DNA from 2 places in the Rhodosalinus sp. K401 genome. Region 1 is predicted to be linked to the other one. Evidence: riboswitches for the same ligand, from Rfam matches in the RefSeq annotation. Region 1 holds a riboswitch; the other holds the start of a gene.
The links. Region 1 has a riboswitch for cobalamin ahead of AB6A66_RS15480 (TonB-dependent receptor plug domain-containing protein). Riboswitches for the same ligand answer to the same signal wherever they lie in the genome.
Positions count from the first base shown of each region.

Region 2: it holds a riboswitch for cobalamin, as region 1 does, so the genes downstream of both, AB6A66_RS02640 (hypothetical protein) here and AB6A66_RS15480 (TonB-dependent receptor plug domain-containing protein) in region 1, are expected to answer to the same signal.

Region 1 is NZ_JBGFSI010000018.1:21,156-24,358, forward strand. It holds gene AB6A66_RS15475 (ABC transporter substrate-binding protein) at 1-138, opposite strand, end outside; gene AB6A66_RS15480 (TonB-dependent receptor plug domain-containing protein) at 113-1,936, opposite strand; cobalamin riboswitch at 2,076-2,296, opposite strand; gene AB6A66_RS15485 (hypothetical protein) at 2,484-2,837, shown strand; gene AB6A66_RS15490 (helix-turn-helix domain-containing protein) at 2,834-3,203, opposite strand, start outside.
Region 2 is NZ_JBGFSI010000002.1:33,667-36,869, reverse strand. It holds gene mraZ (division/cell wall cluster transcriptional repressor MraZ) at 1-71, opposite strand, end outside; gene AB6A66_RS02640 (hypothetical protein) at 1,184-1,468, opposite strand; cobalamin riboswitch at 1,620-1,823, opposite strand; gene AB6A66_RS02635 (ATP-dependent helicase) at 1,893-3,203, opposite strand, start outside.

The sequences.
Region 1 (3,203 bases):
GATCGAGACGACGCGGGCGGGCGGCGCCTCGTCCGCGCCGCCCGGGCCCGCCGCCGCGACGGACAGCCCGAGCCAGAGCCCGAGCGCCGCCGCGGCGCGCCGGAGCCGCCGATCAGAACGACGCGCGCAGCCCGACATAGATCCCCCGGCCCGGCATGTTGTAGCCGCCTACCGTCTCGTAATCCTCGTCGAAGAGGTTCTCGACGCGCAGATAGGCCTCCGCCGTGTCGGTCACCGCGTAGGAAAAGCCCAGGTTGGCCAGCGTGTAGTCGCCCACGTCGTTGTTCGGCGGCGCGAAGGCGCTGGGCTCCACGTCGGCCACGCGCTGCACGTCGAAGGTGCCGCGAAGGCGGTCGGTGAAATCGACGTCCACCCCGAGGGTGAGGTCGTGGCGCGGCACGAGCGCGAGCCGCGTGCCGTCGGTTTCCGCGTCCGTCAGGGTATAGGCGCCGAAGACGGCCACGCGGTCGGTGTGGGCGTAGCGCCCCTCGATCTCCAGCCCTTTGCTGACCGTGGTGCCGGGAACCTGGTTGTAGCATCCGAAGCCGCTGCCGCAGGCCGTGGCGGCGCCGTCGAAGCCGATCAGGTCGTCGATCTCGGCGTAGAAGGCCGTCGCCTGCACGAAGCTCTCCTCGCCGAAGCGCCGCTCGACGCCAAGCTCCACGCTGCGGCTTTTCTCGACCTTCAGGGTCGGATCACCCGCGGCGCTGAACCGCTCGAAGAGCGACGGCGCGCGAAATCCGGTGCCGACCACGGCGCGGATCGTCGTGTCCGGCCGCGCGCGCCAGGCGAGCGCGACGCGCCCGGAGGTATTGCCGCCGAAATCGTCGTTGTCGTCGTAGCGCAGCGAAACCGCGATATCGAGGTCGTCCCGCGGACGGAAGATCGCCTCGGCCAGCGCCGAGGTCGTCACCGAAGAGCCCGCGTCGAAATCGGTCTCGTACTCCTCCTCGGTGCGGTCGAGCCCGAAGCTGAGCGTGGTCCCGCCCGACAGCTCCATCGTGCCGAGATAGGAAAGCTGGTCGCGGTCGCCGTCGAACGCTTTGATGACGCCGCCCGGGTCGCGGCGTTCCGAGCGGAAGGTCGAATAGCTGAAGGTGTGATCCACGCCGAAGGCCGCGATTTCCGCGAAGACACGCGCGCCGGTCTGCTCCAGGAAATTGGTGCCGCTGTTGTCGGTGGTCGAGCGGTCGATTTCCGCCTCGGCGTCACGGTGGAAGGCGGAGAACCCGAGCACGACACCCTCGCCCACCTCGTAATCGCCCGAGAGCGACAGGAACGTCTCCTCGTAGCCGTCGTCCTCCGAATCGCCCGCGCGGGCCGAGATGCCGTCGGTCTCGGTGCGCGCGAGGTTGAAGGCGAGCGCGCCGCGCTCGCCGCGGGTCGCCACCCCGACCGAGCCCCGCGCCGTGCCGAAACTGCCGCCCTCGGCGAAGCCCTTGACGAAGGTGCCGGGCTCGCTCGCGCGGAAGGTGGTCACGTCCACCACGCCCGCGATCGCCTCGGAGCCGTAAAGCGCCGATTGCGAGCCCCTCACCACCTCGACGCGTTGCAGGCCCGCGCTGGTCAGGCCGCCGAAGTCGAAGCCGAGCTGAACCGCCGACGGGTCGCTCACGTCGATGCCGTCGATGCGCACGCCGACATAGGCGCTGCCGAGGCCGCGAATCCGCACGGTGCTGGCGCTGCCGAGGCCGCCGTTGGAGGAAAAGGACACGCCGGGAATGCGATCGAGCGTGCGCTCGAGCGTCAGCGGGGCCTCGTCGAGCGCCTCTTCGTCGAGGACGTCGACGATGGCGCCGGTGCGGTTGACCTCTTGCGGGACGAGCGCGCCGGAAACGACGATCTCCCCCAGATCGAAGCTTTCCTGGGCCAGGGCCTGGGAGGCGGAAAGAAGCGCCGCGACGGCGGCGGATGCGGAGAGTGGAAGGCGGGTCATGGATCTGTCCCTTCGTGGCGGCCCGGGGGCCGACGGGCGGTGAATGCCCGCGACGGACGGCATGACCGGCCCCTCGCGGACGACGAAACGATTGTCACCTCGACGGAAGGGTCCGTTGCCCGTGGCGCGCCCCGCGCCAGGACAGGGTGATCGCCTCGGCAGGTATCCTGGCTTGCGGGTCGTCGCTTGGCCGGGCCTTCCCGCCGCGCCCCTAGGCGCCGCAGTGGCATGTTCCGGCTTCGCTCTCCGCTCACAGTTGCGGGGGCAGCCGCAGATTCGGGCCGGCGCGAAGCCGGATCCTCACTGCGTTCCCTTTTCATCCGACGCCGAAACGCCGGAACCGAAGCAGGGCGAAGGTGCCCGCCGCCCGGCGCGGTTGTCAAGCGCGTTCGACCCGGTGGCGGCCACGGCGCCGCGCTGTCGCTTTTCGGCTTAGCGCGGCAGCGATTCTGTCTTATGCCTCGCCCCGACTGGAAACTCGGGGTCTGGTGATGACGAGGATGATGCCGAAGCGAGCTGCACCGTCGCGGCGCGGGAGGGGTGCGCAATGACGCTTTATCTGCGCTGGGTGCTCGAGACCGAACTGCGCGGCGCGCCGGACGACGATCTGGCCGCGATCGCGCGGGACCTGCTCTACCAGGCCCGGGAGGAGGAGGCGGGCACGCTGCAATGCGATGTCCATCTTTCGGAGGATGGCGAACGGCTGCATCTGCTGATGGGCTTTTCGAACGATACCGCCGTGGTCGAGCATCTGCAGGGGTTCACGCGGCGTTTCGCGCGCCCGCTGTTTGCGCTGGTGCGTCCGTTGCGCATGACGGTCTATGGCGATCCGTCCCCCGAGGTGCGCGAGGCGCTCGGCGCGTTGCAGCCGACCTACATGCCGCGCCTGCAGGACGGCTAGAGAAGCCCCCGCAGCGCCGAGGCGCAACGCTGCAGCGTGGCCTCGATCCGCGGCCGGAATCCCGGCATCTCGTAAAAGGACCCTTCCGCGGAGTGGCCGACCGCGGCGATTTCCCCGCCCGAGCAGCGAAACCCGATCGCCGTGGCGGTGACGCCCGGCTCGAACTCGCCGTCGCAGTGCATGATCCCGCTGGGCGCGGCCCCCTCGATGAGGCGCATCACGGCGGCGCGGTCGGTGATGGTCTTCTCGGTCCAAGCCGCGACCGGTGCCTCGGCCACCAGCTGCGCGCGGCGCTCGGGCGGTTCCTGCACGACGAGGGCGCGGCCCATCGCGGTGGCGAGAAGCGGCAGCCGGCTGCCCACGGTG
Region 2 (3,203 bases), on a different contig from region 1:
GAGGCCGGGATCGACACCCGGCCCTTCGCGTCCACCTTGTTGCGGCTCTCGCCTCTGAACCTGCGGCCCACTGTCCCTACCGCCCTTTCAACCTTCGCCCCCGAAGGCCCGGCGCCTTACGAAAACGGCGGATCGAGCTGCTGCCAAAGCCCGATCCGCCGCCCTCGTCCCGTCGCCGGGGTGTCCGGTTGCGCGCGCCACCTGGGGGGATGTCTGCTCGCCCGCGCACCGGATCTCTCTTTCACGATGAAAGCGGGGTGCCTGTATGAAACCTGACTTTTTATGGGAGCCTTGTTCGGGGTTCTTTTCCGCCCCTTCGTCCCGTCCCTCATCGTGAGAAAAGGGATGCCATGGGAATTCATGGAAATCAACAAGTTTTTGTGGGACGACAGGCAACCACAGACGCGTCACCGCCTTGCATGAGCGGCTTTTGCCATGCTCCCGCGGGACTGAAATACAATATATATGACCATCCCTGAAAATTGCTCCATATATGGTGCGAATTTCCGGACTCCCTTTTCGGCCCATGATTTCCCAGCCGTATCCAGAAAACTGTCGCGTCGCCGAAGATCCGTCGCCCGGCCCGGGCGAATCGCTCGCCGGGCGCGAGTCGGGCGTTCCGGCATTCCGCCGGATGCCATCGACGGGAAATGAGCGGGCGTCGCCGTGCACGGGCCGCCCATCTTCCAGGCAAGCCCGGGCGCAACGTGGGCAGGCGAGCCCAAGCGTTCACGAAGCGCACAAGGAACGGGCAGCGGTGCCCGGAAAAGGTCAGTATGTCATATGCATTTGCCGCATAGCAGCATTGAGCCGCCGGCTATTGTGCAAGCGCAGCATAAACGTATCTTTGGAAGGAACGCGGCGCAGGCTGACGCCAACACGCAAGGCAGGCGCCCGCAGACATACGGATCAGGAAACCCTCTCCTCCTCCCTGGGTTTTCTGAAAACTGGCGGCGGCATCTCTCCTCCTCCCGATGCCGCCGCACCTTATACGCCGCAGTCCGTCGCCCTCGGGTGCGGGATGCGGACACAGGATCGAAGCGCCCCCTCTCCTCCTCCCTGGGGCCTTCGAGATCGAAACGGCGGCGCCTTCCTCCTCCTCCCGGGCGTCGCCGTTTCTCTTTCCCAAGCTTCGAAAAACGGGATGTCCCGTGATTTCCCGTCGCGGCGCGGCGCCTGCGCGTCAGTGCAGCGCGCGACGGCGTCCGCGCGCCCCGCCCCGGCGAGTCGCGCCCACGACGCTCGGCCGCGTCGCCTGTTCCAGAAACTCCAGGAAGGCCGCCGCGGCGGCGTTGGGCGCCTCGGGCGGGTCGAGCCCGTCGAGCGCCCGGCTCGCCGCCTGCTGCGGGCTGGTGTCCGCCGGCAGGGCAAAAACCCATTCGAGGAACCCGAGCCGCGCGGCCTGCTCGGCCGCGTCGCCCTCTCGCGCGAGCCTTTGCAGCCCGTCCATGATCGCCAGCGCCGTCATTTGCGCCCTGCCCGCCGGCCTGCGCGGCCCGTCCGGTCACCCATCTCTCATCTCCCGGGCCGCGCCCCGCGGCCATTGGAGCGGATGACTGAAAGAGCGGGACAGCACCGCGGCAGCGCCGCGCGACGTCCCCGCCCACACCGCCACCCGCGGTTCGACGTCATGCCAGGGCTGGTTTCCGGGCTCGGGGCGGGTGGGGCCAATGGCCCCGCGCCAGGCGCCTTCCCGGGAGCGGTCCCAGTGGCGTTGCCTGTCGCATCCCGCCCTCACCGTTGCGGGGGCAGCGCCGGGGTCTCACCGGCTTCCCAATTCTCCGCGACGCACGCGCCGCGGCACCCTGACAAGACCGAGCGTAGCCGATTCCCCGTCAGGCGAAAGCGATTTTCACGTCCGGTCAAACGCGGCGCCGGTGGCGCGGCTTGCCTCAGAACGGGACGTCGTCGGCGCCGGTGACGTAGCGGGCGACCACTTTCTTGTCGCCCGCCTTCTCGAAGGCGACCTCGAGCTTGTCGCCCTCGATGCCCTTGATCGTGCCGTAGCCGAACTTCTGGTGGAAAACGCGATCACCCACGCTGTGGGCGCTGACCGCTTCGAGGTCGATCACCTGCCCGCGCGTCTCGCGCGGCTGGCTGACCGGGCGCGCGCCGGCGCGCTCCTGCATCCGGCGCCAGCCGGGAGAGTTGTAGGCGTTGGCCTCGGCCGCGCGACGCTCGATGCCCGCCGTGGCCGCGGCACCGTAGCCGCCCCCGTAAAGCCCCGGCGGCGTCAGAACCTCGACATGCTCCTCCGGCAGCTCGTCGATGAAGCGCGAGGGCATCTGCGACTGCCACTGGCCGAAGACGCGCCGGTTGCCGGCGAAGGAAATCGTGCAGAGCTCGCCCGCGCGGGTGATGCCGACATAGGCGAGGCGGCGTTCCTCCTCGAGGCCCTTGAGGCCCTGCTCGTCCATGGACCGCTGCGAGGGGAAAAGCCCGTCCTCCCAGCCCGACAGGAAGACGGCCGGGAACTCCAGCCCCTTGGCGGCATGCAGCGTCATCACCGAGACCTTCTCGCCCTCGGCGCCCGCCTCGTTGTCCATGATGAGGCTCACATGCTCCAGGAAGCCGGTGAGGTTCTCGAACTCCTCGAGCGCCTTGACGAGTTCCTTGAGGTTGTCGAGCCGCCCCGGCGCCTCGGGCGTCTTGTCGTTCTGCCACATGCCCGTGTAGCCCGACTCGTCGAGAACGATTTCCGCAAGCTCGACGTGGCTGAGGCCGGGATCGCCCGCCATCCGGCCCCACCTGTCGAGCCCGTCGAGAAGCTTCGCAAGCTCCGCCGCGCCCTTGCCCGAGAGCCCCTTCTCGGCCAGCAGCGCCCGCGCACCCTCCAGAAGGCTCACGCCCCGGGCCCGCGCCGCGGCGCGGATCTTCTGCTGGGCCTTGTCGCCGAGGCCGCGTTTGGGCGTGTTCACGATCCGCTCGAAGGCCAGATCGTCCGCGGGCGAGACGACGAGCCGGAAATAGGCCATGGCGTCGCGGATCTCCATCCGCTCGTAGAAGCGCGGCCCGCCGATCACGCGGTAAGGCAGCCCGATCGTGAGGAAGCGGTCCTCGAAGGCGCGCATCTGGTGGGAGGCGCGCACGAGGATCGCGATCTCGTCGAGCGAGAAGGGCCGCATCCCCCGCGTGCCGCCCTGCATCGCCTCGATCTCCTCGCCGATCCAGCGGGCCTCCTCCTCGCCGTCCCAGTGCCCGAT